3 regions of the Arthrobacter sp. K4-10C genome follow, and region 3 is predicted to be linked to each of the others. Evidence: riboswitches for the same ligand, from Rfam matches in the RefSeq annotation. Region 3 holds a riboswitch; each other region holds the start of a gene.
The links. Region 3 has a riboswitch for cyclic di-AMP ahead of AC5RUU_RS17330 (C40 family peptidase). Riboswitches for the same ligand answer to the same signal wherever they lie in the genome.
Positions count from the first base shown of each region.

Region 1: it holds a riboswitch for cyclic di-AMP, as region 3 does, so the genes downstream of both, AC5RUU_RS07415 (aggregation-promoting factor C-terminal-like domain-containing protein) here and AC5RUU_RS17330 (C40 family peptidase) in region 3, are expected to answer to the same signal.
Region 2: it holds a riboswitch for cyclic di-AMP, as region 3 does, so the genes downstream of both, AC5RUU_RS09180 (LysM peptidoglycan-binding domain-containing protein) here and AC5RUU_RS17330 (C40 family peptidase) in region 3, are expected to answer to the same signal.

Region 1 is NZ_JBNHFI010000004.1:255,400-265,276, reverse strand. Features, by position in the region: gene AC5RUU_RS07425 (SixA phosphatase family protein) at 1-299, opposite strand, end outside; gene AC5RUU_RS07420 (winged helix-turn-helix domain-containing protein) at 362-1,225, opposite strand; cyclic di-AMP (ydaO/yuaA leader) riboswitch at 2,154-2,308, shown strand; gene AC5RUU_RS07415 (aggregation-promoting factor C-terminal-like domain-containing protein) at 2,314-3,024, shown strand; gene AC5RUU_RS07410 (glyoxalase superfamily protein) at 3,095-3,469, opposite strand; gene upp (uracil phosphoribosyltransferase) at 3,521-4,156, opposite strand; gene AC5RUU_RS07400 (phosphatase PAP2 family protein) at 4,169-4,972, opposite strand; gene AC5RUU_RS07395 (nucleoside deaminase) at 5,033-5,536, shown strand; gene AC5RUU_RS07390 (glycosyltransferase family 4 protein) at 5,548-6,645, opposite strand; gene AC5RUU_RS07385 (6-pyruvoyl trahydropterin synthase family protein) at 6,650-7,045, opposite strand; gene AC5RUU_RS07380 (zinc-dependent alcohol dehydrogenase) at 7,049-8,092, opposite strand; partial or broken gene AC5RUU_RS07375 (HNH endonuclease signature motif containing protein) at 8,173-9,661, opposite strand; tRNA gene AC5RUU_RS07370 (tRNA-Ser) at 9,768-9,857, shown strand.
Region 2 is NZ_JBNHFI010000005.1:297,621-307,497, forward strand. Features, by position in the region: gene AC5RUU_RS09130 (endonuclease/exonuclease/phosphatase family protein) at 1-593, shown strand, start outside; gene AC5RUU_RS09135 (NUDIX domain-containing protein) at 590-1,120, opposite strand; gene AC5RUU_RS09140 (DUF1918 domain-containing protein) at 1,172-1,363, opposite strand; gene AC5RUU_RS09145 (metallophosphoesterase family protein) at 1,438-1,944, shown strand; gene AC5RUU_RS09150 (glucose 1-dehydrogenase) at 2,110-3,003, shown strand; gene AC5RUU_RS09155 (DUF1810 domain-containing protein) at 3,007-3,450, opposite strand; gene AC5RUU_RS09160 (DNA alkylation repair protein) at 3,434-4,021, opposite strand; gene AC5RUU_RS09165 (TraR/DksA family transcriptional regulator) at 4,018-4,374, opposite strand; gene AC5RUU_RS09170 (aggregation-promoting factor C-terminal-like domain-containing protein) at 4,395-5,705, opposite strand; gene AC5RUU_RS09175 (hypothetical protein) at 5,878-6,111, shown strand; cyclic di-AMP (ydaO/yuaA leader) riboswitch at 6,442-6,610, shown strand; gene AC5RUU_RS09180 (LysM peptidoglycan-binding domain-containing protein) at 6,614-7,462, shown strand; gene AC5RUU_RS09185 (protein adenylyltransferase SelO) at 7,575-9,050, opposite strand; gene AC5RUU_RS09190 (APC family permease) at 9,047-9,877, opposite strand, start outside.
Region 3 is NZ_JBNHFI010000013.1:24,834-34,710, forward strand. Features, by position in the region: gene AC5RUU_RS17305 (cold-shock protein) at 1-72, shown strand, start outside; gene AC5RUU_RS17310 (DUF3027 domain-containing protein) at 79-756, shown strand; gene serC (phosphoserine transaminase) at 837-1,967, opposite strand; gene AC5RUU_RS17320 (iron-dependent transcriptional repressor DtxR) at 2,251-2,946, shown strand; cyclic di-AMP (ydaO/yuaA leader) riboswitch at 3,076-3,294, shown strand; gene AC5RUU_RS17325 (M23 family metallopeptidase) at 3,305-4,126, shown strand; cyclic di-AMP (ydaO/yuaA leader) riboswitch at 4,255-4,432, shown strand; gene AC5RUU_RS17330 (C40 family peptidase) at 4,503-5,174, shown strand; gene AC5RUU_RS17335 (NlpC/P60 family protein) at 5,332-6,099, shown strand; gene AC5RUU_RS17340 (HNH endonuclease) at 6,421-6,921, shown strand; gene mobA (molybdenum cofactor guanylyltransferase) at 6,978-7,652, shown strand; gene AC5RUU_RS17350 (DUF6457 domain-containing protein) at 7,668-7,961, shown strand; gene AC5RUU_RS17355 (molybdopterin molybdotransferase MoeA) at 7,958-9,325, shown strand; gene fdhD (formate dehydrogenase accessory sulfurtransferase FdhD) at 9,428-9,877, shown strand, end outside.

The DNA.
Region 1 (9,877 bases), on a different contig from region 3:
TTGATGACCGAGAGCATCCGAAGGGCCGAGGCGGCGTAGAGCCCGTCCTCCAGCTTCGGAGTGGGTGCCTTGTCCCCCAGTTCGGAACACACCCAGGTGCAGGTCTGCCGCGTGCGCAATGCGCTCGAGCAGAGGATGAAGTCCGGGACGATGTTGTGCTTGAGCAGCCAACGCCCGGCCAGCGGCGCTTCCCGGTGCCCGCGTTCCTCCAGCGGCCGCTCATGATCGGGCACGCCGCCCGGCCAGTCGGCCTTGGCATGGCGCATGATCACAAGCCGTCGAAGATGGTGCTCCCTCATGCCCCAAGCTTAACGAACAAGCGCCCGCCCCCAAGGGGCGGGCGCCTGCCAGGCGGTACGGGTCAGATTGAGTACTCCGGAGCGGCCCAGACCACAACTTCGGGGTGCTCGTAGAACCGGTAGCCCTGGCCACGGACGGTGCGGACCGTGTTGGCCAGGCGGCCCAGCTTGGAGCGGAGGCGGCGGATGTGGACGTCGATGGTGCGCTCGTTAGGCACTTCCTCGGCGTTCCGCCACAGGCCTTCGAGCAGTTCGTCGCGGCCCACGGTGCGGGTGCCGTTCTCCACCAGGTAGTTGAGGAGTTCGAATTCCTTGAACGTCAGGTTGAGCGATTCGCCGTCGAGGTGGACCTCGCGGCGGGCAAGGTCAATGAGCACGCCGGACGGGCGCGGTTCCTGGGGCTGCTGCGGGCGCGGCGTCTCGGTGCGCTGGCGGGAGTTCACGGTGGGGTCGCCGAAGGTGGAACGAACGACGTCGAGCGCGGAACCGGGGGTGCCGGCAGGGGCAACCGCAACGGCTGCGTAGCTCTCAGCACCGGTCACCAGGGACTGGGCGTAAGCGCGGATCTCCTGGGCGAGCTTGGCGATGGAGGTGCCTGCCGCCGCGGCAGTTTCCTCGTCAATGCCCATGTACAGGACGAACCCGCGGGCCACGTTGTCGTTTGCTACGGGGCGGACGGCGTTGGGTCCGGCCACCACAGGCGTGGGTGCAGTGACAGGTGCGGAGTCGGCCGCGGGAACGGCGCGGAGCTGCCCGTAGGAGTTGGGGTTGTAGCCCTGCGGCGCGTAGCCCTGGGCGGGAAAGCTGCTTCCGGAAGAAGGCGAGAGCGACGGGCGGGGGCCAAAGCCGGGACGCAGGCCGGAGGGCTGGCCGGCCTTCGCGGCGTTGCGGACAGAGATGTGGACGTATCCGGATGCAACAGACATGGATTGCTTACCTCAATGTGAATGGCCGCCATCGCGGCTCGAATGCTGGGTTTTCCCGCAATGCGAACTGGGGAGGGGCGCCCGACGCTGGGCTGGGGGGCGAATGCCTAAGAACTTCGAAGGGTGGAGAAGGTCAGGCGTGCATTCGACAACAGCGCATGTCGGCAGCAGCTGATGTGCTGGGCCAATATTCTGCGGCTGCAGGTGCTGTTGAGTTCTTGTTCACATTGGAAGTGTGCAGCGTAACAATGGCAACTTGCAAGTAACAATGGACCGGATCGTCCGAATAGTGAGACGAAATGCTCTATTGTGGCGCAGATCACGATTCTGGAAGAAGCGAAAGAATAACGTTCGTTATCCGTTCTGATGTCTAAAAAGGCCCCTTCTGCCGAACGTTATTCGGCAGGCAAGCACTCAGGATTCCTTTCATTCAACTGAGTGCGAAATGCCAAAATCACTCCCCATGCCGTGGGACTGTGTCCAGCGGCGCGCGGAGCGGGACAAGAAAATCTTGCCGACAGGCCGGTGGGACCGGCTTCCTTGCCCGTCCAGCGTCCTGCGCCGGGGATTCACAGCCTGGTCACAGGAACCCCATGGCCAGGCTATATCCAACGATTGGAGAGTTGCCTCACGGCCACTTCGCACTCCATGACCAACAACCTCCCCCAGCAGCAGAAGGTACCGGCGGCCCGGGCTTGTCCATTCTGCAATCAGTGATTGAGGCTCACGGGACGGGTAACGGTAGCATCACGGCCGGGCCGCACCGCGTTTGCCCTGCAGCTGCCAGTGAGACCGTCGTCACTGCAAGCCGACGCGCCGTGGTCGTGATGTCCGTTACCTAAATGTGACTTAAGCGCCCGGTTCCTGTACCGTCGATTAAGTACGGTTCCCGTTCGGGCCGTGTATCCGGATGACGCCAAACTCTGCCACTTCCCGGATTCCGAATTGATCGAAGGCAGAGGCGGGGGACCCACCGTCCCGGGTATTGACTGCCCTTGGGGTTAAGCCAGCACGTGATTTTTCCGTGTGGCCGGATGCCCTCATCCGAACCCGACAGCTAACTCCGCAGGTGTGAGAGGCGATTCACCATGTTCAAATTCCCGGTAAAACCGCGGCCAAAAAACGGCTCCGACAACGACGCCCAGCGTCCCGAAGGCAGTAAGTTCACCCTGGGCCAACGCGCCGCAGTCCTCGTGGCGTCCGGTGCACTGCTTGTGGGAGTAGGCGCCGCAGGCCAGGCAACGGATGGTTTGATTCCTGCCGCATCAACCTCGAACACTGCGACGGCCGAGTCCGATGCGCAGATGAGCATCGAGAAGAGCGAGATCCGGTCCAACCCGGCCGAGTCCCCTGCTCCCGCTGAAATCAACGTTGTTCCACAGGCCGCCGAACCGGCCCCGGCGCCCGCACCGGAGCCAGCCCCCGCCGCGGAACCTGCTCCGGCACCCGAGCCTGCGCCCGCACCCGAGCTGGCCCCCGTCGTCGCGGTCAACGACCCCGCCGGCGCCCAGGCCTACGCCGCAGGGCAGCTCGGTTCCTACGGCTGGGCGCAGGACCAGATGCAGTGCCTGGTGACGCTGTGGACCAAGGAATCCGACTGGACCACCACGGCCACCAACCCCAGCAGCGGCGCATACGGCATCGTGCAGTCCCTGCCCGCCGAGAAGATGGCGAGCGCCGGTGCGGACTACCTCACCAACTACCGCACGCAGATCAACTGGGGCCTGAACTACATCAAGGAGCGCTACCAGTCCCCCTGTGGCGCGCTGAACTTCCACCTGTCCAACAACTGGTACTGAGCAGCCCTGCTGCCGCTGATTCTCCCCGGCCTTCGCGCATCACAGGCGTGAAAGCCGGGGAGTTTTCCTGTTAAGAGTCCCGTCCCGGGATGTACTGCACGGCCCACCTGTTACCGTCCGGGTCTGCGAAGTAGACGAAGTGGCCCCAGTCCTGCACGTCCACGTCGCTGACGTCCACGCCGTTCTCCTTCAAATGGCGATGCGCGGCCTCAATGTCGTTGACAACCAGCTGGAGGTTGGATCCCGTACCCGGAGGGGCGTCCGTAAGCCCTTCTCCGATGCAGATCGAGCAGGCGGAGCCAGGCGGGGTCAGCTGGACGAATCGGATGGAGTCGGTGGGCCGCTGGTCGAAATCGGCGTTGAAGCCCACCTTGTTGACGTAAAAGTCCTTGGCACGGTCCACATCGGACACAGGGACAAACACAAGTTCAAGTTTCCAGTCCATGGGCACAGGCTACGGGCGGGCCGCCGAATGCGGAAGACTCGCCCGGCCGGTTCAGCCTGCGATGCCGTACAGGCGGTCGCCCGCGTCCCCGAGTCCCGGGACAATGTAGGACTTGCTGTTCAGCTTCTCGTCGATGGAGGCCAGGACGATGGTCACGTTAGCGTCCGAGAGTTCCTCCTCCAGCTTGGCAAGGCCTTCGGGTGCGGCCAACAGGCAGATGCACGTGACGTCCGAGGCGCCGCGCTTGAACAGGAACTTGATGGCTTCCCGCAGGGTTCCGCCAGTGGCTAGCATCGGGTCCAGGACGAAGATCTGCCGGTCGGTGAGATCCTCCGGGAGACGTTCGGCATAGGTGATGATGTCCAGGGTTTCCTCGTCCCGGGCCATGCCCAGGAATCCCACTTCGGCGGTGGGGACCAGCTTGGTCATGCCCTCGAGCATTCCCAGGCCGGCGCGAAGGATGGGGACAACCAGGGGGGTGGGTTTGGTGAACGCGGTACCCACGGTGGTGCTGACCGGAGTCTCGATGGTGACGGGTTCGGTGCGGACCTCGCGGGTTGCCTCGTAGGCCAGGAGGGTCACCAGTTCTTCGGTCAGCTGCCGGAACACCGGAGACGGGGTGTTCTTGTCCCGCAGGACGGTGAGCTTATGGGCGACGAGCGGGTGGTCCACAACGAGAGTTCGCATTCGTCAAAACTATCACCCGGCGTTATCGGTCCCGCGCCCGCCGTGGCCGTCGTGATGCATGGCCTCGGCCACCACGTCGCGCACCACGGGATGCTCGAAATCTGGTGCCGGTCCGGCGTGTTCCTTCCGCCTGGTCAGATGGAACAGCCGGTGGGCAAGGATCACCATCGCCACCCAGGCCAGGCCCAGCAGCCAGCCGGCCATCACATCCGTCAGCCAGTGGTGCCCCAGGAACACCCGGCTCAAGCCCATGGCGATGATAAAGATCACGCCCGCCGTGATGGCCGTGATGCGTACCCAAAGTTTGTAGAACTGGAGGCACAGGATATACAGCAGCACACCGATCACCACCGTGGTGTTCAGGGTGTGGCCGCTGGGGAAGGACGGCGAGGTTTCATAGGGCGGCACTGCCTCCGAATGGTCGGGGCGGGACCGGCCGACCAACCGCTTGCTCAGCGTGGTGGCCGTGGTGGACACGGCGGCGGCGCCGCCAACCAGGATGACGGGCCGCCACGACCTGCTCAGGAACGTCAGCCACGCGGTCAGGATACTCGCGAGGATGGGCATCCCGATTCCGCCGCCAATGTTGGTGAAGCCGGTGACGAAGGCGTCCGTTTCCGGGTTCCGCAAGGACTGGAAATAATCGAGGGCGGGAATGTCCAGGCTTGCCAAGCCTTCCTCATCCACCACGTCCGAATACACTTCGGCGCCCAGCAGTGCCATGGCGAGCACCAGGGCGCCGCCGATGATCATGGTCAGCCAGAGGGCGGCATAGGGTTTGAACCACTTGTCCACGCGGTCTCGGACGGTGCTCATTCTGCCTCCCAGCAAGTTGCGTCACGGGCCCTGGGTATCCTTCGAAACTATCATTGAGCCATGGTCTCCGCTGGGAAACACGACACGTGGATGGGTCTCGCCCTCGCAGAGGCCCGCCGCGCCCTGGACACCGCGGACGTGCCGATTGGCGCCGTGGTGCTGGGGCCCGACGGCGCCGTGCTGGGTTCCGGGCGCAACCAGCGGGAGGAGCTTGGCGACCCCACAGCCCACGCGGAGGTGGTGGCCATCCGACGGGCTGCGGAGCGGTTGCGGGAACTTGCGGCGCTCGAGGGCGGGACGGCCGACGGCTGGCGGCTGTCCGACTGCACGCTGGTGGTCACCCTGGAACCGTGCGCCATGTGCGCGGGCGCAATCGTCCTGGCCCGGATTCCGCGCGTGGTCTTCGGCGCCTGGGATGAGAAGGCCGGCGCCGCGGGTTCCGTGTTCGATGTCCTCCGCGAGCGCCGGCTGAACCATTGGGTGGAGGTCTACCCCGGTGTGCGGGAAGCGGAGTGCGGGGCACTGCTCCGCGACTTCTTCGCGGGGCACCGGAGCCGTTTATAGCGGGACGTTCCCTAGGTGGGCTCCATTTCCCGATTCGCCAACGCGTCCAGCACGGTGCCGGCCGTCTGGTCCCAACCCGGTAGGCGGTCCCGGGCCGCCAGTGCGGCTGCACGCCATTCGTTTCTGGTTTCCGGATCCTCCAGCCAGCGACGCAGTACGCCGGCGAGCCTGGCGGGATTTTCCTGGTCCCCGGGCGCAAGCGGCACCGCCGTCCCGGGAAGCCGGGCGCCGCCGTCGTCCTTAACAAGTTGCGCCAGCCCCAGCGCTTCCACAGCCCCTGTCCCCTGGCGTACCACTACCGGGATGCCCCGGGCCAGCGACTCCGTGACCACCATGCCGAATGCCTCGACGCGGGATACCAGCAGGCTCAGGTCGGCGGCGTCCCACTCACGATCCAGAGCGCTCCCGAGAAGTTCGCCCGTAAGGCGGATCCGGCTGTCCAGCCCGTGGGCGGCAACGGAGGCGCGCACGTTTGCCGCATAGTCCGGGTCCGCCTGGTCCGATCCCACCAGGGCGGCCGACCACTCCAGGTCCTTGACCAGTGTCAGGGCTTCCACCGTGAGCAGCTGGTCCTTGTTGGGCAGGTGCGCCGCCATGACAATGAGGCGGGGCGGCCGGGATCCGGACGCCACCGGCGCCGAATCGACGCCGGGAAGTGCCACGTGGATGCGGGACATCCCGTGCCGCGCCTGCAGGGTTGCCGCCGTGCTGGTGCTGGTGGAGATGATGCCGGCAGCTGCCCGCATGGCCCGGGCTTCACGATCAAGTGGCCGGGGATCCTCCGTTTTATCAACCGTCATATGCGCCAGCACCCAGGCTTTGCGCCCCGCCTTGGCCGCGTACTCCAGCTCGTCGGGGGCACCTACGGCTACCAGGCCGTCCACGATGACCAGGGCCGGCTTCCGCTCCGCCTCCTGTTCCCAGGCTCCCAGAAGGCTTCCGAACCGGCGTCGGTCTTTTGCTGAGGCTTCCGGCCAGGACCCTTCAACGGGCACCACCTCAACATCGGCCCCGAGGTCCGTCATCCCGCGGACCAGCCGGGCGTTGTACGCGTTGCCGCCGGAGTGATGGCGGATGTTTGCGGGAACCAGCAGGCGGATGGGGAGCATGGATCTAGCCGGCCAGGTCCAGGGAGTAGGTGGCCCAGGCGTCCGGATTTTCGCGCAGGGTGACGTCGATGCCGTCAAGGTGACGGCCGTCGTCGTGGTCCTTGATCTTGTCTGCAACCGCGTGCGCGATGTACTGGGCAAGCGCTTCGGTGGTACTGAGCTTGCCTGCGAAGTCGGCGTGCTCGTCCAGGTTGCGGTAGTTCAACCCCGCCAGGACGTCCTCGATCACTGTTCCGGCGGCGCCGATGTCCAGGACGATCGCGTCATCGTTCAGGGCACGACGGCGGAATGCCACCTCCGCGACGAACGTGGCCCCGTGCAGGGCCTGGGCCGGGCCGAACGATTCCCGCGGCAGGCTGTGGGCGATCATGAAGTGGCGGCGGACGGTCAGGCTGAACATGCGTTACCTCTGGTCTGTGGAGTTGATGGGAGCTGATTCCTGCAGTTCCCCGGTGTCCTGGCGGTACTCGATGACGTGGCACAGGGCCTCGAGGGTGCCGTGGGCGAGGCCCTGCACCACGTCCGGCAGGTCAGCGAACGGCGACGAACCGGTGAGGAATGCATCGAACACCGGATCTTTCAGGAGGGACACGGCAAGCTGCAGGCGGTCCGCGCTGGTACGGCGGTGGCGGCGGGCACGGGCCACGACGCCCACCTGGCTGGCCCTGATGGACAGGCGCCTCGCGTGGAAGTCTTCGCCGAGGGGCAGGGTGACTTCCCGGTTGGCGTACCAGGACATCTCAATGACGTCCCCTTCGTCGCCAACCAGCTGGAGGCTCCGCTCCAGGCCTTCCTGCGATGCGGAGCAGTGGAACACGATGTCACAGTCGGCCAGGGCGGCATCCGGGTGGGCGAAGTCAACGCCCAGGGTGTCCGCCAGCTGTTTCCGGCCAGGGTTCAGGTCAACCAGCTGGAGTCGGGAGAGTGGGAATGTGCGCAGGAGCGTGGCCACCATGCCGCCTACCAGGCCTGCACCCACCACCGCAACCCGGTCCCCCAGTCGGGGTCCGGCCTCCCATAGTGCGTTGACAGCGGTTTCCACGGTTCCGGTGAGGACCGCGCGTTGTGAAGGGACGTCGTCGGGAATCCTTGTCAGCTCGGCGACTGGAAGCACGTAGCGGTCCTGATGCGGGTTCAGGCAGAAAACCCGCTGGCCCTTCCACTCGTCCGGGCCTTCCTCCACCACACCCACCGACAGGTATCCGTACTTCACCGGTCCCGGGAACTGCCCCTCCTGGTGGGGTGCCCGCATCTCCTCGGCGACCCGCGGCGGGACGGCGCCGCTGTGGACTACCATCTCCGTGCCTTTACTGATGCCGGAGTAGAGGGCGCGGACAAGGGCTTCGCCGGGGCCCGGCGCCGGGATGTCCTCGGACCGGAGCTCGCCATGTTCCCGTGCAGTGGTCCAGTAGGCGGTCGCGTGGACGGGCTTTTGTGAATTCGTCATCTTGCTGACGAATCTAGCTGGACTGGTGCCCATGGGAAAGTCCGACGGCGGGTGACAGCACTACCAGTCCCGCTCAGTGGCTAAGACAGGCACCTCACAAGGGTCAGTTCAAGCAGGCTTCGGTCCCCCGGAAGTTCGCCAGACATAAATCCCGGCGGCCAGTGTGGTGGTTCCCAGTCCTGGTGTTCGCTCTTGTAGTGCCGGCCGGCGGGTAGGTCCAGCCGGGTGGTTGGTTTTTTGTTGCCGGGGTGGGTTTCCAGCGGCTGGTGTGTTTCATCCGGTGGTGCCTGGGGAAGGGCTGTCCGAGGTTGGTGATTCCGGTGGCGCCGCCGTGGTGCCAGGCGAGCAGGTGGTCGGCTTCGTTGTCCGGCGAGGAGTTGCTGCACCCCGGGAACGGGCACTTGCCGTCCCTGAGCCGAAGCCAGTTCCGCATCGCCTTCGTCAACCGGTAACTGGTCCGGCCGATCTCCAACGGGGCCCCGTCCCGCGGATCCACCAGCACCCGGTAAAACCATCCCGCCCCCTCGGCAACGAGCTTCCTCGCCATCGACGCCGGGACCGGGCCCTGGCCGTCCAGGACCGCGGGTTCATCCGTGAGCCCGAGCAGGGAGAACACCGGGACAGTCACCAGCACCTGCGCCTGCGGGGACGGCACCACCACCGGGCCGCCCGCCGGGCCGGTGCCGGCGCGGTCCGGCGCACCAAGGAGCGCGGCGGCACCGAGATCAGCCATCAACTGGGAAAGGGTGCGGGCCTCGTGCGGGCCCTGCAGTCCGCGGGCCAGGGCCCTGGTCCGGTTCCACACGGCGTTGGCTTTGTCGGCGGGCAGGAACAGCGAGACCCAGCCCATCGCGTCCCGGTCCGGTGAGTATTCCATCCGCCGGCCCGCCACCGCCTTGGCGTGACGGGTCCCGATCGATTCGGGATGGTGGCGTTCCCGCCACGACCGCACCTTCCGCCGCAACCGCGCCGGCGGCAACTCCCCCGCAACACCCCCAGCGCCGGCCCCGTCAAGGCCCGTGCCAAGTCCATCCACGCACAGGAAGCGTGCCTCCAGGGCCGCCAAACCCGCAGCGTCCAGGCCCGTGGCCTCGTCCACCAGGACCTGGGCGTTCTGCCACGACACCGCCCCGGCCTGCAACGCATCCAAAGCCGCCGGCAACGAGCCGGTCAACGCACGCGCCGCACCGACCAGCGCACCCGCCCCGGCTCCCCGATCGTCAGGACGCAGGCGACCTCCGCGACCACAGCCATCTGCTGCCCGGCAGCCCACTGGGAACTGCAGGCCGGTTCCTCCAAGGCAGCGGCAGCCTCCGCGTACCCGGCCACCAACCGCACCTTCACCGCGGCGGCCGCAGCCTCGATCCTGGCAATCAGCGCCAACCCGTCCAAACAGTCGCCGGCGTACCGCCGCAACGGATCAACACCATCAGCGGCTACATCATCGGAAACCGCGCCCGGACCACCGGCAACAACGCCAGCAACCCCTTCAACAAAACCAGCCACCAACGCCACAGCAGCAGCAATACCGCCACCACCGCCCGCGTCCGTGACCGCTTCCGTGTTCATACTCAAAGCCTGGCAGGATTGGTACGACATTTTCCGGCCCTGGAGTCAGCTGGTTCCCGCCCCCGTTTTGGGGATGTGCGCCTCGCTCCGGTACCCTATTGAGGTTGGTGACGTGTCCGAGCGGCCGAAGGTGCAACACTCGAAATGTTGTTTGGTGTAAAAGCCAACGTGGGTTCAAATCCCACCGTCACCGCCAATAAGAAGGCCCCTCTTCCT
Region 2 (9,877 bases), on a different contig from region 3:
TCTGCCTCCAGGAGGTGGATGCCACTGACCTCCCTGAAACCCTTGGCCCGCTGCACCTGGCGCACGTCACCAAGGGAAACCGCCTGGGCCTGGCCGTCTACTACCGCACCAGCCGCTTCACCGCGCTGGATACCCAGTCCTTTGCCCTGAAGAAGTCCATGCATGACAGGGTCCTGGCCCCGGCCCACGAGCGGCTGATCGGTGTGCGGGTGATGGACAACGACACCCAGCATGAACTCGTGATCGGTTCGTTCCACGCCGCACCGCTGACCGCCTCCAATTCGCTCCGGCGGAAGCAGATCCATGCCGCCCACGCCGAGTTGCTCAGCATGGGCAAGGGATTAATGACCCTGATGGTGGGCGATTTCAACTACCCGTTCTTCACCAAGAACCTGGACATCCACATGAAAAAGTCCGGATATGCCCTGTCGCTCAGCAACCGCCGCACCTACACGCGGTACAAGGTGTTCAAAGGCCACTTCGACTTCGCAACGTCCCTGGGCCTGGACATCCAAAGCGTGGAGACACTGCCGCGCGGCAACTCGGACCACCTGCCCATCCTCGTCGAGGCCGAATACGGCCCGGACTACTAGGAAGCGCCGCCGGGAAGAGACCCGCCGGGAACAAGCCGGCGCCTGAGGTCCGGCCAGGCCGCAGCAAAGCCGGGGTGCAGTTCCTTGCCCTCCACCTCGTGCAGCGGGACCCACAGCAGTTCGATGCTCTCCGGATCACTGATCACGGGATGGAACGGCTCGCGCACCAGCACCACCACGGTGGTGTAGGACCAGTAGCCCAGGTCCAGCACCGAGGTGAACAGCACATCGACCCCCTCTGGCGGGACCGCTGCCTCCTCGTGAGCTTCACGGAGCGCTCCGACAACGGGCTCCTCACCCTGGTGGAGGGCACCGCCAGGCAACCCCCACGTTCCGCCGTTATGGCTCCAGACCGCGCGGTGCTGCAGCAGCACACCCTTCCGGGGGTCGTACGCCAGCACGCCGGCTGCGCCGAAGCGGCCCCAGAACCGCCCACGGTCTCCCTCCACCCAGGCGTCCCCGGGGTCCCGGGGACCGGTGCGGACGGGCGGGGTGGCGGACGCTGCGGAGGCCGGAGAATGATCCATCAACCCAGTCTGACAGGTGTGTTACGCCTGGGCCCAGCACCCGGTGCGGTGTCAGTGGCCGCGCCCGCGCTCGACGGCGAAATCGCCGCCAGGATACATGATGGTTTCATGCCCGTCATCAAAACGGACCAGGTAAGGCGGGGTTCCATCCTGGCCCCGTACTTCCAGGATCACCCCGTGACGGTCCGTGGATCCGACATTCCGGCCGTGAACGATAATGCGGTCGCCCTGCGCTGCCTCCATGGCAATCACCTCCCAGCCCCCAGATTACGACTCTCCCGGGAGCCGGAACAGGCCCCGCGTGGGAGGATTTCGATATGCCGCTGAATCTTGTCCTGGTTGCCGATACCCACATCCCAAAGCGGGCCAAGGACCTACCCGCCCTGGTGTGGGCCGCGGTCGAAGAGGCGGACGTTGTCTTCCATGCCGGCGACTGGGTGGCAGCGGATGTCCTGGACGGGTTCGAAGAACGCAGCCGCTCGCTGATAGGCGTGTACGGAAACAACGACGGCCCGGACTTGCGCGCCCGCCTTCCTGAAACAGCCCACGTCATGCTGGACGGCGTCCGGTTCGCCATGGTGCACGAAACCGGGCAGGCCAAGGGCCGGGAACTGCGGTGCGAGGCCCTCTACCCGGAGGCGGACGTCCTGGTTTTCGGGCACAGCCACATCCCCTGGAACACCACCTCACCCGGTGGCCTGCGGCTGCTGAACCCGGGTTCGCCCACGGACCGCCGGCGCCAGCCCGCCTGCACATACATGACGGCAAGGGTCGACGACGGCCGGCTGGCAGAGGTGCGGCTGGTTGAAGTCAGGCGGGACTGACTTTTCCGGAGCAGGACTGCCTGAACAGTCAGCACCGCTTGGCAGGCCATTCCCGATTGCCTAGGCTAGGAACCGTAAGCATGCTTAGCTTTTAGGCAGGCGCCCTGCAGCGGCTTGCCTGGGCGAAGTACCTGCCCCTGTCCACTCAGCACATGGAGGACCACCATGACAGACCAGTACACCTTCCGGAACCCGGTTACCGCCTATGAGCAGATCTCCCCGCCCAAGCAGCACCAGCCCGAGCCGGGGCTGGACGCGGAGCTGACGCCCAAGGCGGACCTCGGTGAGGAAACGTACCGCGGCACCGGACGGCTGGAGGGCCGGAAAGCAATCGTCACCGGGGCGGACTCCGGGATCGGCGCGGCGGCGGCCATCGCCTTCGCCAGGGAGGGGGCCGACGTCGTCCTGTCCTACCTGCCGCAGGAGGAAGAGGATGCTGCCCGCATCGCAGGCATCATCGAGGCCGCAGGCCGGAAAGCCGTGAAAGTCCCCGGCGACCTCAAGGACCCTTCAATGTGCCGGGACGTGGTGGACACGGCCGTGGCAGTCCTGGGCGGCGTGGACATCCTGGTCAACAACGCCGGAAAGCAGGTTGCCCAGGAGGAGCTCACAGACATCACGGACGAGCAGTTCGACCACACACTGAAAACGAACGTCTACGCGATGTTCTGGCTGACCAAGGCCGCCCTTCCGCATATGCCCGCTGGTTCCACCATCATCAACACCACATCCGTACAGGCCTACAATCCGTCGCCAACCCTGGTGGACTACGCCACCACAAAAGCGAGCATCAACAACTTCACCAAGGGCCTGGCCCAGCAGCTCGCACCCAAGGGAATCCGCGTGAATGCGGTGGCGCCGGGACCCATCTGGACACCGCTGCAGGTCAGCAGCGGCCAGCCGAAGGAGGACCTGCCGGAGTTCGGGCAGTCCACTCCCCTGGGCCGCGCCGGCCAGCCTGCAGAACTCGCACCGGCCTACGTGTTCCTGGCCTCTCCCGAGTCCAGCTTCGTGGTGGGTGAGACGCTGAACGTCAACGGCGGCAGCCCCACGCCGTAGGCGTCAGGCCTGGTCCTGTCCGGCCAGCAGCGCGTCAGTGGCTTCGTCCGGCTCGCCGTCGAAAAACTGTGCCAGGACAGTCTTGAACACCGTTTCGCCGGGCGCGGCGCGGAGGAACAGCGTCATGGACGACTGCAGCTTGCGGGCGTCGATGCCGCCCAGGATGTCCTCCGGGGAGCGCCCGGTGTGGTTTGCCAGGGCCTGTGCGCACTCCAGCAGGCGGGGGCCCAGCACCTCATGATCCAGGTATTCCCGGGCTTCCGCCAGTGAACGGATGGCGTATTTGCGCGAGGTGGCACTTTGTCCCAGCCCGGCGACCTGGGGAAAAATGAACCACATCCAGTGCCCCCGCTTGCTGCCCAGCTGCAGCTCGGAAAGGGCCTGGTCGTAGGTCCCGCCGCTGTCCTGTGCAGACACGAACCGCTGCAGGTCATAGGGATCGTTCATGGGTGTCTCCTTCTCGAGAGGCGTCACGCCCGGTCGCGGCGTCCGAATTTTGCGCCCGCTGAAGCAGCGCCGCAGCATGGCGCAGGCTGTTGTGCTGGTCCTTGGTCCACCGGGCCAGCACCACGTCCGCGCGTTGCCGGTCCCGCTGCGGCAGCCCGGCCAGCATGGGGGCCACCACATCGGCCACGAGGGGGTCAACAAGTTCGGCCGTGTGGGCGGAGCGAAGGAAACCCTCAATCCGGGTCAGGTCCGAGTGCCGCAGCAGTCCGGTCCTGGACTGGAGCAGCACCACGGCGGCCAGCCGCCGTTCGTAGACCGGCCTGACGCCGGGCCCGGGCTGGCCCCAGAGGGCGGAGGCCAGCATGAGCACCGCGTCATGGTCCAGCGCCTTGAACTTCCGCAGCGCGTCGCGGACGGTACCCCGGACGGCGCCCACGGAGGAACCGTACGAGGCAAGGGCGCCGCCCAGCCTGCTTCCGACGTCGTCCGCCCGGTACCAGGCACCCTCGTTTTGCAGGGTCCGGTCGATAAATTCCGCCGCCGCCGCAACAATGTCCGGACCGGTCGTCACTGCCTGCCCGCCGATGCATGGTTGATGCAGAACGCGGTCCACGGGCGGGCTTCCAGCCGGCCTTCAGCAATGGCTTCGCCGCAGACGGCGCAGGTACCGTAAGTTCCCTCGCGGATACGGGCGAGGGCGGCTTCCACCTGGTCCAGGCCCGCCGCACTCTGCTTTAGGAGTGCCGACGCCTGGGAGAGTTCGAAGGCGATGGTGGCGCCTTCCGGATCGTGTTCGTCGTCGACATTCGAGTCCAGGCGTGCCGAACTGGCCGAGGCGATGTCAGCGCGAAGGGCCGGCAGCAGTGCCACCTTCCGCTTCCGCTCCTCCTCAAGCAGGACCCGGAACCGCTCAAAATCTGGCATGGGGAAAGCCTAGCGCGGGCTCAATACCAGTTCCTGGCTACGGAATGGTCCCAGGCCGCGCAGGGCGTACGGTAGCGGTCCCGGATGTAGCCCAGGCCCCACTCGATCTGGGTGCGGTAGCTGGTAAGCCAGTCGCTGCCGGCGCTCCCCAGCTTGCCGGGCGGCAGTGCCTGGGGTATTCCGTAGGCACCGGAGTAAGGGTTGGTGGCGGTGGTGAGCCAGTTGGATTCCTTGGTCCAGAGCTGGGCGAGGCACAGGAACTGGTCCTGGCCCCAGCCGTAGGCACCGAGGCGTCCGGAGGCATACCCCTTAGCCGCGGCGGGGTCGTTGACGGCACCGCCGGGAACGGACGGCACGACGACGGGCGGCGGGCTGGGGACCACGGGTGCGGGGGCCGCGGGGACGGGGTTTGCAGGCGCCGGGTTGGCGGGGGGCGCTGCAGGTGCCGGATTCGCGGGTGCCGGAGGATTCTGCGCTGCTGCGAGTGCCGCCTTTGCTGCTTCATCCGCCTGGCGGCGCGCCTGCTCCTCCGCGGCGGCGCGCTTGGCCTCCTGCGCGGTCTCGTAGGCGGCCAGGGCCGCCTGGCCTTGCCGGTACTCCCACTCCAGCGCCGCCGTCGTGCCCTTCAAGGACGCAAGCTGCGCGGTCAGCTCTCCGCTGTGCCGCTGCTCTTCCGCTACCTGGCGCACCATCGCCGCCTGGGCGGAACGGGCAGCATCCAGCTTGGTTCTTGCCGCTCCGGACAGGCGCTCACGTTCTGCCCTGGCGGCCTTTTCCTGCTCCGCCAGTGCGGCGGTGCTTTTGCCGGCGGCGTCTGCCTTGCTGACAAGGTCCGCGGCCTTGCCACCAACCACCTCAATGACGTTGAGCCCGTGGATGCTGTTGTTCTCCAGGGCGTCCAGGGCCACAAAGAAGCCCATAGTGGTACCGCCGGTCTTGTATGACTGGGCTGCCAGCGCGCCGATTGCCTGCTGGTGCCGCCTCAGCTCGGCATTGGCCTGGGCCGCCTGCCCGGCCAGGGCATCCACCCGGGCTGTGGCTGACTGCACGGCGGCGTCCGCGGCGGCGTAATCGGCAGCGGATGACACGGCCGCAGCGCCCAGCAACTCGGACTGGGATTGCAGGCCAGCCAGCAGGTGGTCGATCTTCTCGATCTCGGCCGCCTTCCCGGCTTCAGACTGCTGCGCCTTCTGCACGTCCTCCCAGGAGGGGTAGCCTTCCGGCGGGGCCTCGGTCGCGGCAGCCGGAAGCAGCGCGGCCGAACCGGCCAAAGCCAGTGCAAGCAGCCCTCCCAGCACCGGATGCTTTATCGTGCTTCCAAACAGGCGCATAGCTCCGAAGCCTACCGGTTTCAACGAGGGGTTGAGGGTTGGCGGCGGCACATCGTTATGCACCGGAAACCGGGGGCGCGCGGGCACTGGCGGGTCTACGATTGATTCACCGCATTCCACTGCGAGGCAGTGGACATCTGTTGGGAAGGTCGCGGTCGCAGTGGTTCGAAAAATGTTTGGAAACCGGCATCAGTCCGACGAGCCGGCAGCCGCATCGTCCAAGGTCCAATCCGGGTACCGCCGCCGCAGCTGGCTGCAGCGGGAGGACGACGCCATCAGCCACGGTTCAAGCAGCCTGTTCTTCCTGGCCCATGACACCCCTAACGCTCCGTCTGTGACGTGCATCCAGGGGCACGACGTGGATCGGGGCGAAACAACCTGCCACCTGGGGCATCCGGTCGGCTAGGGCACGCGCTCAGGGCCAGATGACGCGCTTGCCAGCGCGGCGCCACATGGGGTAGCGCCCGCCCTCTTTCGCGCCCCTTTTCAGGCCATGCAGCCGCGGATGGGCCCGGCCTTTATGACTTTGTGACATTAAATACACGACGCGCCCGCACAAATACATCTCGTGAGGTCAGCGGTGTGTAAAGGAAACATCAAGATGTTTGCTTAATACGATAGAGGCACCTCGCATGTTACCTAAACGTGACAATGCCGCTGAGGGCGGGTTATGGTCTTCTGGTGTCCCTCCCAGACGGGACATTCCCATCAGTATGCCGAGCCCTGCCACTGACCCGGGATTCAACCGCTTTCCAGCTGGCAGGGACGGGGGAACCAAGTTTCCACGGCCATCGCGGCCTTGGGGTTAAGTCGATAGTGCCTCCGTCAGTTTGGGGGTTGCTCTCGGCCGGGTATCTCCAACCCGAACCCGACAGCTCACCCCGCAGGCATGGGAGAGGCGATCTAACGTGTCAAAAAATTTCCCTACCGCCCGTCACCGCGCGACTCCGGCCCGCTCAATCGCGCTCCAGGGCTTGGCTGCTTCCGCCAAGTCCCAGGCCCGGACGCTCGGCCGACCGGTGCTCGCAGTTGCCGCTGCATCCGGCATTGCGTTCGGTGTTGGAGCCCCCGCCCACGCAGGCGTGACCGGCCCGGACACCACCGAAACAACTAACGTCCAGGCCCACAGCGCACCTGCTGCTGCAGTCGCTGCCCCGGCCGCTGCCGCAGCTAACGTACACACCGTCGTTTCCGGCGATACCCTGGGTGCCATCTCGGCGGCCCACGGCGTCAGCCTGAACGATGTCCTGGCCGCAAATGGCCTGGACATCTCCACCATCATCTACCCGGGTGACCAGATCACCATTCCGGGTGCGGGCCACGCAGCACCTGCTGCCGCTCCGGTCCAGGCTGCTGCCGCTCCGGCGAACACCGGCATGAACCTGTCCTACGCGTCCACCGCAGCTGCTCCGGCCCCGGCTCCCGCCCCGGCCCCCGCCGCTGCCGGCACCGGCACGGGCGCAGCCATCCTGGCCTCCGCGTACGGCCAGCTTGGTGTCCAGCAGGACTGCACCGCGATGGTGGAGAAGGCCCTCCGGTCCGTTGGCAAGTCCGTCGGTGACCTGGCTCCCGGCCAGTTCTACCAGTACGGCTCCGTGGTGGGCACCCCGGCCCCCGGTGACCTGGTGATCACCGCCGGCCACGTGGGAGTCTTCGCCGGTAACGGCCAGGTTGTCAGCGGTGGCGTTGACGGCTTCAAGACCGAGGTCCACTCCCTCAGCTGGCTCAGCGGCGCTTCCTTCGTCCGCGTGGCGTAGTCACCGCGTACAACTGAAGCAGCGCAGACAAGGGCGGCAGCCGGGATTAACCCGGTTGCCGCCCTTGTCCGTTGATGCGCGTTGCGTACCCTGCCCTGCCGGCCCGCCCGGGCTAGGTCCCGCAGAACGTCATGTACTCGCCGAAGTCTTCAGGCGCGCCTTCGGTGTAGCGCTCCAGTCCGGGGCGCTCGTCATAGGGGGCACTTACGGCTTCAAGGAGCCGGGTGAACGGGTCCAGGTCCCCGCCGGTGGCGGCGGCGAGCGCCTCTTCCACGAGGTGGTTTCGCGGAATGTACAGCGGGTTCACCCGGTCCATCCGGTCAGCGTCGGGATTCAGGGACTGCCAGCGTTCAGCCCAGGCATCGAATGCGGCGAGGTCCAGGACCATGCCGCGCACGGGGCGGACGTTGCCTCGCGCTGCCTTACCAAGGTTGCGGAAGAACTGGGTATAGTCCACGGGGCCGTCCTTCAGAATAGCAACCACCCCGTCCACCAGTTCGGATGCGGCTTCGGCCTGGGCACTTCCGGGCTCGCTGTGCGGGAGGCCCAGCTTGGTTTTCATTCCGGTGAACCAGGCGTCACTGTACTGCCTGCGGAATTCGCCCAGTGCCTCCACAGCGGGGGGAACGGCCTGTTCCTGGTCCTCGTTGATGAGCGGGAGGATCGCCTCGGCGAGCCGGGCCAGGTTCCATTCGGCGATGACCGGCTGGTTTGCGTAGGCGTACCGTCCGCCCACATCGATGGAGCTGTAGACGGCGGCCGGGTTGAACGCGTCCATGAAAGCGCACGGCCCGTAGTCGATGGTCTCGCCGGAGATGGTCATGTTGTCCGTATTCATGACGCCGTGGACGAAGCCCACCAGCATCCATTGCGCCACCAGGGATGCCTGCGCGGACACCACTGCCCCGAAGAGCGCCAAATAGGGATTCTCGGCCTCGGCCGCAGCGGGATAATGCCGGCTGATGGCATGGTCGGCCAGGCGGCGCAGGAGTTCCAGGTTGTCCGTGGCCCTTGCATACTGGAAACTTCCCACCCGCAAGTGGCTGCTGGCCACGCGGGCCAAAACTGCTCCTGGCAGCATGTCATCCCTGCGCACCGGCCGTCCGGTGCCCACGACAGCGAGCGACCGGGTGCTGGGAATGCCCAGCGCGTGCATTGCCTCGCTGACCAGGTACTCCCGGAGCATTGGTCCGACGACGGCGCGTCCGTCGCCTGCCCGCGCAAAGGGCGTGCGGCCGGAGCCTTTGAGGTGGATGTCCCGCAGGTGGCCCCTGGTGTCCACGATCTCGCCGAGAAGAAGGGCGCGCCCGTCACCGAGCAGGGGTGAGTAGCCCCCGAACTGGTGCCCGGCATACGCCTGGGCCACCGGCGCCGCACCCTCCGGCACATGGTTGCCCAGGAGGAGGCGTACGCCCTCTGGGCTGCGCAGGTAGCCGGCGTCGAGTCCGAGCTCCTCCGCCAGCGCCTCGTTGAGGACCAGGAGCTGAGGTTCCGGTGCTTCCTCCGCCCGCCAGGGAACGGCCATTTCTGCCAGTTCCCTTGCGAACCGGCTGTCGAAAGTTACCGTCGATTCTGCAGCGGCAGTCATGTGTTTACCCTATCCTTCTCATTGGTGCGCCGGTTGATCAGCCAGGTGACCAGCCACAGGACCACCCCGAGGGCCATCAGCCCGCCGGCTATCTGGTACTGGATCTCGTTCCGTCCCACCCATGGTCCGGCAAGGAAGCCGCACAGGATGGCCGCCACCAGGGGCAGTGGACCGGGCGAGGTGAAGAATACCTTGCGGTTGGGGTCCCGCTTCCGCCGCAGCACCAGGCAGGCCACGTTGACCACGGTGAAAACGCACAGCAGCAGGAACGCCGTGGTGCCGGACAGGTTGGCCACAATGTTGCTCTCGGGATCGCTGGTCACGTAGAGGATGAGCCCCAGGGCCAGGATGGTGGAGAAGGCAATGCCTGCCCAGGGGGTGCGGCGGACCGGCAGGACTTTGCCCAGCGGACGCGGCAGGACGTGCTGGCGGGCCATGCCGTAAATGAGCCGGCTGGCCATGAGCATGTTGATCAGCGCAGTATTGGCGACAGCGAAGACTGCCAGGAACGGGAAAACCCTGTCAATGGGGAAGTCCGGGGAGCCTTTGTGCACCACTTCAAGGAGCGCCGCACCCTCGGCCTCCCGGATTCCTTCCAGCTCGGTGGGTGTGAGCACACTGACCACGGATACCGCCACCAGCATGTACAGGAGCACCGCGATGCCCAGGCCGGTCAGCATTGTCCGGGGGAAGATCCGCTCCGGATTCCGGGTTTCCTCCACCATGTTCACGGAGTCCTCAAAACCCACCATGGCGAAGAACGCGATGGACGTTGCGGCCGTAACGGCGAGGAACATGCCCTTGTCCTGGTAGTCATTGAAGACGAA
Region 3 (9,877 bases):
TACCCGGAAGGCAACAAGGGCAAGGCCATCGCTGCTGCCCTGCGTAAGGTTGCCGACGAGCTGGACGTTTAGGCACCGATGAGTCCGGAAGCTGAACAGCCGGAGACGCAGGTGCAGGACCCGAGGGGTGCCCCACCGGCTCAGGCAGCAGGGACCTCCCCGGTCCCTGCCGCAGCCAAGAACACGGCCAAGCGCCGGGCAGGGGTGCCGGTGTGGCGTACGGGAAAGCCGGACGCCTTCCTGGCCGCCGCCGTCGAAACGGCCCGCACCGCGCTGGAGGGCATCACCGCGCCCTCGGACATCGGGCGGCACCTCGCAGCCAAGAGCGAGGGCGACCGCCTGGTCACGCACCTGTTCGAATCGAAGCTTGCCGGCTACATGGGCTGGCAGTGGTATGCGGTGGTGACTCGCAACTCCCGTTCAAAGGTGGTCACCGTCAGCGAACTGGGTTTGCTGCCTTCCGAGGATTCAATCCTTGCCCCGGAGTGGGTGCCCTGGGCTGAGCGGGTCCGGCCGGAGGACGAGCAGCAGCAGGACGAAGCTGCGGAATCTCAAGGCCCGGAATCTCAAGGCCCGGAGCCGGAAGCAACCGAGTGGACTGCGGGCGGGGAATCGGAAGGTACCCCGGCCGCAGCCAGGGATATTGCGGAACCCGATGCTGACGCAGGTATGGCAGGCTCCGACGCCGCCGACGCGGACTACACCGAAGCCGGTCCCGCCGCACCGGCCTCAGCCAGGGACGCCGGAAGAGACTAAGTACACACTTCCCCAACGTGGGACACACGAACGGCGCCGCCCAGGGAAACCCGGGCGGCGCCGTCGTACCTGGCAGAGCGCTACTTGCGCAGCTCGCCCACCACGTAATCGATGCTGGCCAGCAGCGCGGAGACGTCTGCGGGCTCGATGGCCACAAACGTGGCAATGCGGAGCTGGTTGCGGCCAAGCTTCCGGTAGGGCTCGGTGTCCACGATGCCGTTGGCCCGCAAGACCTTGGCGACGACGGCGGCGTCCACCGATTCGTCGAAGTCGATGGTGGCGATCACGTTGGAACGCTCATCCGGGTTGGCAACAAAGGGGGCGGCGAACTCGGCGGACTCGGCCCAGTTGTAGATGCGGCCTGCCGAGTCTGCCGTCCTGGCTGCCGCAAAATCCAGCCCGCCGTTCGAGTTCAGCCACTGCACCTGGGCGTCCAGGGTCACCAGCGTGGACAGGGAGGGGGTGTTGTACGTCTGGTTCAGCCGCGAGTTATCGATGGCGGTCTGCAGGTCCAGGAAGTCGGGAATCCAGCGGTCGCTTGCCTTGATCCGTGCGGCGCGTTCCAGTGCAGCGGGGGAAAACAGGCCAAGCCACAGGCCGCCGTCGGAGGCGAAGTTCTTCTGCGGGGCAAAGTAGTAGACATCGCTCTGGGCCACATCCACATCCAGGCCGCCGGCCGCCGAGGTGGCGTCCACCAGCACCAGTGCGCCCTCGTCTGCACCCGCCACCCGCTTGACCGGAGCGGACACGCCCGTGGACGTTTCGTTCTGGGGCCAGGCGTACACGTCGACGCCGGTTTCTGCCTCAGCGGCCGGGCGGGTGCCGGGCTCGGACTTGATGATCGACGAAGCGTCCAGGAAGGGTGCCTTGTTGGTGGCTGCCGCAAACTTGGAGCCGAACTCGCCGAAGGACAAATGCTGGGCTTTTTTCTCCACCAGGCCGAAGCTGGCAACGTCCCAGAATGCCGTGGAACCGCCCACGCCCAGGACAACCTCGTACCCTTCCGGGGCGCGGAAGAACTGGCTCAGGCCCTCCCGGACAGAGCCAACGAGGTTCTTGACCGGGGCCTGGCGGTGGGAAGTGCCGAGGATGTCCTTCGATGCGGCGGACAGCGCATCAATCTGCTCCTGGCGGACCTTGGAAGGTCCGGCGCCGAACCGCCCGTCCTTGGGGAGGAGATCGGCAGGAATAGTGATGCTGGGTTCGCTCACAGGGGCTCCAATTTCGGCGTGGACGCAGCTTTGGTCCGGGCGGGTGGATGGTCAAAGGCACGCAGTCGGCAATGACTGCATCGAAGGCCTTTCCCATTCTGCCTGAACAGCTGTTTCGGCGGGAACCGGGACCGTCATAGTCCGACCACTGAGACGCACTCCGGGGGCGCTTCCAACTATTCGGACTAAGTCAAAATAGGCTAAGCTAGCCAACGGACTACGTCGCGGTGAACAGCGATACGGTGGGACAACGCAAGGTACTGCGCTCGAGGAGCTGAGCTGGATGACGGATCTGATCGACACTACGGAGATGTACCTTCGGACCATTCTGGAACTGGAAGAAGAGAACATCGTTGCCCTGCGGGCCCGTATTGCAGAACGCCTGCGCCACTCGGGTCCCACGGTTTCCCAGACCATTGGCCGGATGGAGCGCGACGGGCTGGTTGTGGTGTCCGGCGACCGCCACCTAGAGCTCACCGAGATTGGACGCAAGCGCGCCACCGAAGTCATGCGCAAGCACCGCCTTGCCGAGCGGCTCCTGGCGGACGTCATTGGGCTTGACTGGGCCTACGTCCACGACGAAGCCTGCCGGTGGGAGCACGTCATGAGCGAGCGGGTGGAACGGCGTATCTACGAACTGCTGGACCATCCCACCGAGTCGCCATACGGAAACCCGATTCCTGGCCTCGCCGCACTGGGTGGACAACCGCGCCTGGCCGCAACGGATTCGGCCATGAGCCTCCTCGAAGCGATGAAGTCCTACAAACCCGCTTCCGCGGTGACGGTGAGCAGGCTGGCCGAGCCCATCCAGGTGGAGCCTGAGCTCCTGGCCCAGCTCGACGAGGGAGGCATCCGCCCCGGCGCCGCGCTCTCGCTGGAACGGGTGGGGGACTACATCTCGGTCCGGGTGCCCGGTATCGAAGGGGCCCTTGAGCTTCCGCCGGAGGTCGCCGCGCACGTCTTTGTGTCCGTCCGCTAAACTGCGGCGCTACCCCACGTGACGCTAATTACGCAAGATAACGGAATTGTTACTTTGGGGATTAAGCCCCTATAGTTGAACCAAGCGTTGATACATAAGCGTTACCTGATCCGGAGCCGAGCTCTGCCAGCGGATCAGGAGCACGAGTCATAACTGGCAGAGGCGGGGGAACCACAAGCGGCAGCGGGGGACTGCCTTGGGGTGAAGTCCGTCAGCAGCAAGCCTCTTCCAGCGAAGGAATCCCTCGGGGATATCTCTGTGCCGAAAGCTTGCTTACGGCGGACCGGGTCTTTGAACTCTCTGACCCGAATCCGACAGCTAACTTCGCAGGCTTTCCAGAGAGGAATCCTTCTTGTCCATGCAGACCTCCAGGGGGCGCCGCCGCGCGGCGGGCCCCGCTTCGGCACCGCGTGTCGTCGAAGTCATCCACACGGAGCGCCCCCGCGATCTCCACCGTGATGCGCGCCGCCGTCGGGGTCCGTTCCGGCAGGTCACGGAGTTCGCCTCAGCCAGCGGCATTGGCCAAAAAGCCGGCATTGCACTCGCCGCCACCGGCCTGGTACTCACGGTGACAGTTCCGGCCACCAGCCCCGTCATGGCCACCGATGGCTCCGGCATAGCGCCCGTTGCAGCTTCGGCAACAGCCCCGCAGCCCGCAATTTCGGCTGAGGCCGGAGCGCAGATCGACTTCAGCCGCTCGGCCGTCGTGACGCAGGCCGATCCGGACGGCAAGCTCAAGCAGCTCCTGAGTGCCCAGTCCGCCGGCGCCGTCTCCCGCGCAGCATCCGCGGGAAGCCTGGGTGCCCCGCTGGCCACCCTGGTCACCGCATCACCCTTTGGCTACCGCGTCAGCCCGATCACGGGCGGATCCGGCGACTTCCACCGCGGGCAGGACTACGTTGCCCAGTGCGGCACCTCAGTGCTCGCCGCCGCCACGGGTACCGTGACCTTTGTCGGCTGGCACCAGTATGGTGGCGGGAACCGCGTGGTGATTGACCACGGAAACGGCCTGGAGACCACCTACAACCACCTGTCGTCCTTCAATGTGACAGAGGGCCAGACGGTCTCCCGCGGCGACGTTGTGGCGCTCAGCGGAACCACCGGCGCCTCCACTGGCTGCCACCTGCACTTTGAAGTGCAGGTCAACGGCGAAGTTGTCGATCCTACCGGCTGGCTGTAGTCAAATGATGGTCCACTCTCAAATCGCTGTGACCAGCCGTGACCTGAATGTGACATTCAAGCTAAACTGCTGTACCGTCTAACTCGCGTCAACTTTTCCGAAGTTGACGCTCTTGTGCGGATTGCCTAACTCTGCCACCGCTCAAGGTCCGTTCGCATTTCATCGTCTGGCAGGGGCGGGGGAACCAATTTTGGCCTTCTTCATGAAGGCCTTGGGGTTAAGTCGCAAAGCTTCCTGGAAGCGGCGCGGCCGGGTGACTCCCATCCGAATCCGACAGCTCACCTCGCAGGCATTGGGAGAGGCTACCTTCGTGTCATCACGCCATAATTCTGCGCGCCACCGTGCGCAACCGGTTCGTACCAACCCTCTGGACGCAGTGTCCAAGGCTGTGAGTGCCAACGCCGGGACAGTTGGTCGCCAGGCTGCAGTGGTTGCAGCTGCTTCCGGACTTGTCCTCGCTATGGGCCTGCCGGCCGGCGCTGCGGACACCACCGCTGGTGTCTCGGCTTCCACCGAGTCCGGTTCTGCGCAGACTGCCCTTGCCGTCACCGCAGCACCCACCGCCACCGTTTCCTTCGAGCGCCCGGTTGTCACCACCGTTGCCGCTCCCGTCGTCCAGCGGGTGACGGTCCAGTCCACCTCCGAAGACGATGAGCCGGCCACCGCCTCCACGGCAGCGGAAAAGGTTGTGGCCACCGCCGCTTCAGCGGCAACTTCCGGTCTCGCCGCCATCGCCTACACCGGCATTGGCAGCCCGTACGTCTGGGGCGGCACCAGCCCCACCACCGGCTGGGACTGCTCCGGTTTCACGCAGTGGGTCTACGCCCAGGCCGGCATCAGCATCCCCCGCGTGAACGCGTGGACCGCCATGACCCCCACTTCCACCCCCCAGCCGGGTGACCTGGTCATGCAGAACGGTGGTGCGCACGTCGGCATCTACGTCGGCAACGGCATGATGATCAGCGCCCTCAACCCCTCCCAGGGCACGCTGCTGCACTCTGTGGCCGCCACCGGAACCTCCTCCTTCTACACCCTCGCAGGCAAATAGTTCTTGGGGCTTCGGCCCCAGGAACTATTTCTTTGCCCCCACTTTTCGCCAATTCGCCAATCCCCGTTCGGGACGCGCCGGCATACCCCCAAGATGCCGGCGCGTCCAAAACTCTCGGGCCGCCCACAGGCCCCGAGGACATCGAAAGAGAGAACTGATGACTACTCGTGCTACCGCACGGCACCGTGCCGAGGTCACCAAAACCAGCTCAATCGCCATCATCGCCAAGGCTGTGGGCGACAACGCCGGCGGCGTAGGCCGCCAGGCGGCCGTGATCGCCGCCGCCTCCGGCCTGGTCCTGACCAGCGGCATCGCCGCCAATGCTGCTGACGCCAACATCCAGCGCGACTCCGCTCCGGCGTCGGCCCTGGAAGTTGAATCGGCGATCGAGGCCCCGATCTCCGCGGCGTCCACCATCTCCATCGCCTACGAAAAGCCTGCCGTCACCACCACGCCGGCTCCCGTTGTCGAGGAAGAGCCCGCGGTCGAGGTCCAGGAAGCCGCACCGGCTCCCGCAGCCAAGACCGCCGCAGCTCCGAAGGTCACCTCCACGGTTTCGACTGCCGCCGCCCCGGCGGCACCCGCTGCTTCCGCCAGCGGCAAGGGTGCAGCCATCCTGTCCGCCGCGTACGCCCAGCTGGGTGTCATGCAGGACTGCACCATGCTGGTCACCAACTCCCTGGCCGCCGTTGGCATCAACTTCCACGACTGGCCTGCAGGCTACCTGTCCCTGGGCCGCACCGTGAGCGCCGCCGAGGCCCAGCCCGGCGACCTGATCTACTACGCCGACGGCGGTGCGGGCATGGCCCACATTGCTGTCTACGCCGGCAACGGCCAGGCAGTACACGGCGGCTACAACGGCAACCAGACTGTTGTCTTCAGCGCGAACGTCGGTTCCGGCCCGGTCTTCATCCGCGTCAGCTAGCCACCAGCATCATCGGCAGGGTTCCCGGCCGGTCGCGATGCAGTAAGGACCCCTGCCCACAAGGCAGGGGTCCTCGCTCTTTAAGGGCTCAGGTCTTAACATCTCGGTCCGTTCCACGGGGCTGTGGGGACCCCGCCCTCGGGCAGCCCGCGTGGGCTGCAGCAGGAGATCCCTGCTGTGCGCAGCAGAGGCTAATGGCCGGGCGATTAGCTGATCGTGCACTTCTTTGTTTACTCTTGTGGTGTCGATCCATAGCCCGGACATGCCGAGGGCAGCCGGCCCTCGTGCCCCTGACGGGTGCGGCCGTGAAGAGGTACGTGCATGCGCACTCTCGTTCTGAATGCTGGATATGAACCGCTGGCGGTTGTGACTTTCCGCCGGGCGCTGGTGCTTGTGCTGACGGGCAAGGCGAGCGTGGTGGCCGAAGGGGACGATCCTGTCGTGGGGCCGCAGGAGATACTGGGCCGCCCCTCGGTGATCCTCCTGAACCGCTACATCCGCCCCCGGTACAACAAGGCCACGGCTGTCAGCCGACGGGGTGTGCTGAGGCGCGACGGGCACAAGTGCGCATATTGCGGCAAGGCCGCGCACACGATCGACCACGTGCACCCAAAATCACGTGGCGGAGCGGACTCCTGGGAAAACCTGGTGGCAGCCTGCCTCCGCTGCAACAACGCCAAGGGTGACCACACTCCTGCGGAAATGGGCTGGAAGCTGCGGTTCGTGCCGGAACCTCCGCACGGCACCATCTGGCAGATCAAGGAGCTGGAGAAGCCCACCCCCGCGTGGGATCCCTTCCTGCTGCCCGAGCGCGCTGCCTGACCCGCGGTTCGCCGCTGTTGGGCCGCCAGGGCAATGCGGGTGGCTAGGCTGGAACAGTGGAAGTTCAACCTCCGATTTTCGATGCCCTGATCCTCGCCGGGGGCAGGTCCTCACGGCTGGGCGGCGTGCCGAAGCAGCACCTGGTCTTTCACGGTGCCACCCTGCTGCAGCGCTCCCTGGATGCCGCCTCCGGTGCCCGGCGGGTGGCGGTGGTGGGCCCTGACCCGGGACCCCTGCCAAAGGGTGTGCTGTCCTGCCGCGAGGAGCCCGCGTTCGCAGGTCCCGCCGCAGCCATCGCCGCGGGGTTGGCCGTCCTGGCTCGGGATGTGGAGGGGGCGGAGTACACGCTGGTGCTCGCATGTGACATGCCGCTGGTGGCGGACGCCGTCGCCAGGCTCTTCCCGGTGCTGGCGGCGAAGCAGGCCTCGGGGCAGGACGGCCAGCCCGATGCGGTCATGGCCAATACTGACGACGGTACAGCCCGCGGCAGGGCCCAGCCGTTGGCGGCGTTTTATCGCACAGACGGGTTAACAAAAGCCGTACAGGACCTTGCCGCAACGGGAGCGTTAATCAACGGCTCTGTCCGGTCGCTCCTTGCTAGTCTGGACGTGCAGCTTGTCACCGTCCCCGCCGGGTCCACAGCCGATGTGGACACCTGGGACGATGCCGCCGCTCTAGGGGTTGCCGCCGGCAGCCAGATCAAGGACCAGGGCCGGCGCAGCCGCAGTTGATTTGGGAGGCAGTTCATGAAGAGCCAGGATGAAACGCTGGAGGAATGGTGCAGGTCCCTGCTCCAGGCCTATGAACTCGAAGACGTCCAGGTGGACGTCAATGCCATTCTCTCGCTCGCCGGAGTGGCTGCCCATTCCGTGGTGCGTCCGGCCGCGCCGCTGACAACTTTCATTGCGGGTTATGCCGCCGGCCTCGCGTCCGGCGCTGGCCGGGCAACAGATTCCGCCTCCATGGACTCGGCACTCGCCGTGGCCCGTTCCCTGGCAGCCGACTACGATGCTGAAGCCGCCGGGACCCCCGGGGAATGACCGAGGACACCCCGTCAGAAGCGAGCCGACAAGAAGGGCAGGAAGCACACCATCACCTGGCCCATACCTGGCAGGAGGCCAGGCAGGCGGCCTTTGACTCAGCTACACCCATTCCTTCCGGGCCGGTGGCGCTTGAGCTTGCGCTTGGACGCACCCTGGACCAGGACATCGTGGCGCTGCAGGACATGCCGCACTATGCGTCTTCCGCCATGGACGGGTGGGTAGTCAACGGCAGCGGGCCCTGGGTTCCTGCCGAACCCGGAACCAGGCTGGCGCCGCACCAGGCGAGCCCCATCGTGACCGGCGGCCTCATCCCGCCAGGAGGCAAGGCCATCCTGCGAAGTGAGAGCGCTGTGCTGGGCAAGGACGACGACGGGTTGCCCATCCTGACCATTGGGGGCAACGCCCGGCCCGGGGAGCCGCGGACCGGCCAGCACATCCGGAAGGCGGGGGAGGAAGCCATGGAGGGCGACGTCCTGGTCAAGTCCGGGGTGCAGCTGAACCCTGCGCATCTTGCCCTTGCCGCCCTGGCCGGGCATGACGAACTGCGTGTCCGGGGCAAACCCCTGGTGCGGCTCCTGCTGACTGGCTCGGAGGTGGTGGCGCAGGGGCTTCCGGCTCCCGGCAAGGTGCGTGACACCTTTGGCCCCCAGCTTCCGGCAGTCGTAACGATGCTGGGCGGTATCGCCGGCGGGCAGCAGAAGATTGGTGACTCGTATGCGGAATGGCTCGCCGCCCTGGAAGACGTGGTCCCGGAGGTACCGGGCGCGCCGGACCTGCCTGCCGACGTCGTTATCACCACGGGAGGGACCGGCCGCTCCGGCACGGACCATCTGCGCAGGGCCGTGGCGGAGCTGGGAGGGCGGCTCCTGATCGATGGCGTGGCCATGCGCCCCGGGCATCCTGCCGTGCTGGCCGAGCTGCCGGACGGCCGGTTTGTCCTGGGGCTGCCCGGCAATCCGCTGGCGGCAATGATTGCCCTGTGCACCGTGGGTGCTCCGCTGCTGGCGGCACTGGGCCACGGCACCATGCCCGCTGTGCAGGAGGTGCCCTGCGGTACCGTTATCGAACCCGATCCCGGGCGAACCAGGCTGATGCCTTTCCGCCTGCTGTTCGGGATGGCGTCGCCGGCCCAGCACACGGGGCCGGGGATGATGCGCGGCCTGGCTTCCGCGGACGGCGTCATGGTGGTGCCGCCGCACGGGGTGCAGTTGGGGGAGCCGGTGCCTGCTTTTGCCTTGCCTTGGGGGCCGGCTATTCCCGCGCCAGCTGATGCTCCTGCAAAGACCAAGCCGAGGGGTGGCCGGACAGCCTCGAAACCCGCTCCCGCCGGCCCGGTGGACTGGAGTGCCCTCCTTGGATGAGCCGGTTTCCCTTACCACGCGTGGCTTCCGGCCGAGCCATGCCCCGTCAGTTGAGCATGGTTCATGCGGTTGCGATGATGGAGCTATGAACAGGGACGGAAAATGGGTCGCGTAACCCAGCGCCGCAAGGTGCACAGGTATCTGCTGGACGGCTCGCCCAAGGCACTTGAGTTCCCGGTCCGTTACCGGGAGGACGTCCTGGCCGTCGAGGAACCATTGGAGATCCGGCTGGGCCGGATGTCCTTCTCGGTCACTATGCGGACGCCTGGCGACGACTTTGACCTGGTGGCCGGGTTCCTGGTGTCCGAGGGCGTCATCTGGAGCCCGGAACAGTTGGTTTCCCTGCGGTTCTGTGCCGGCGAGGACGAAGACGGTGCCCAGACGTTCAATGTGGTGGAGGCCCAGCTAAGGCCGGACGTCCAGCTTCCCGACACCGGACGCAACGTCTACACCTCCAGTTCCTGCGGAATCTGCGGGACAGACTCCATCGACTCGGTCCGCAAATCCTCGCACTACAGCCCCCAGTCCGATCCCATGACGGTGGATGCGCAC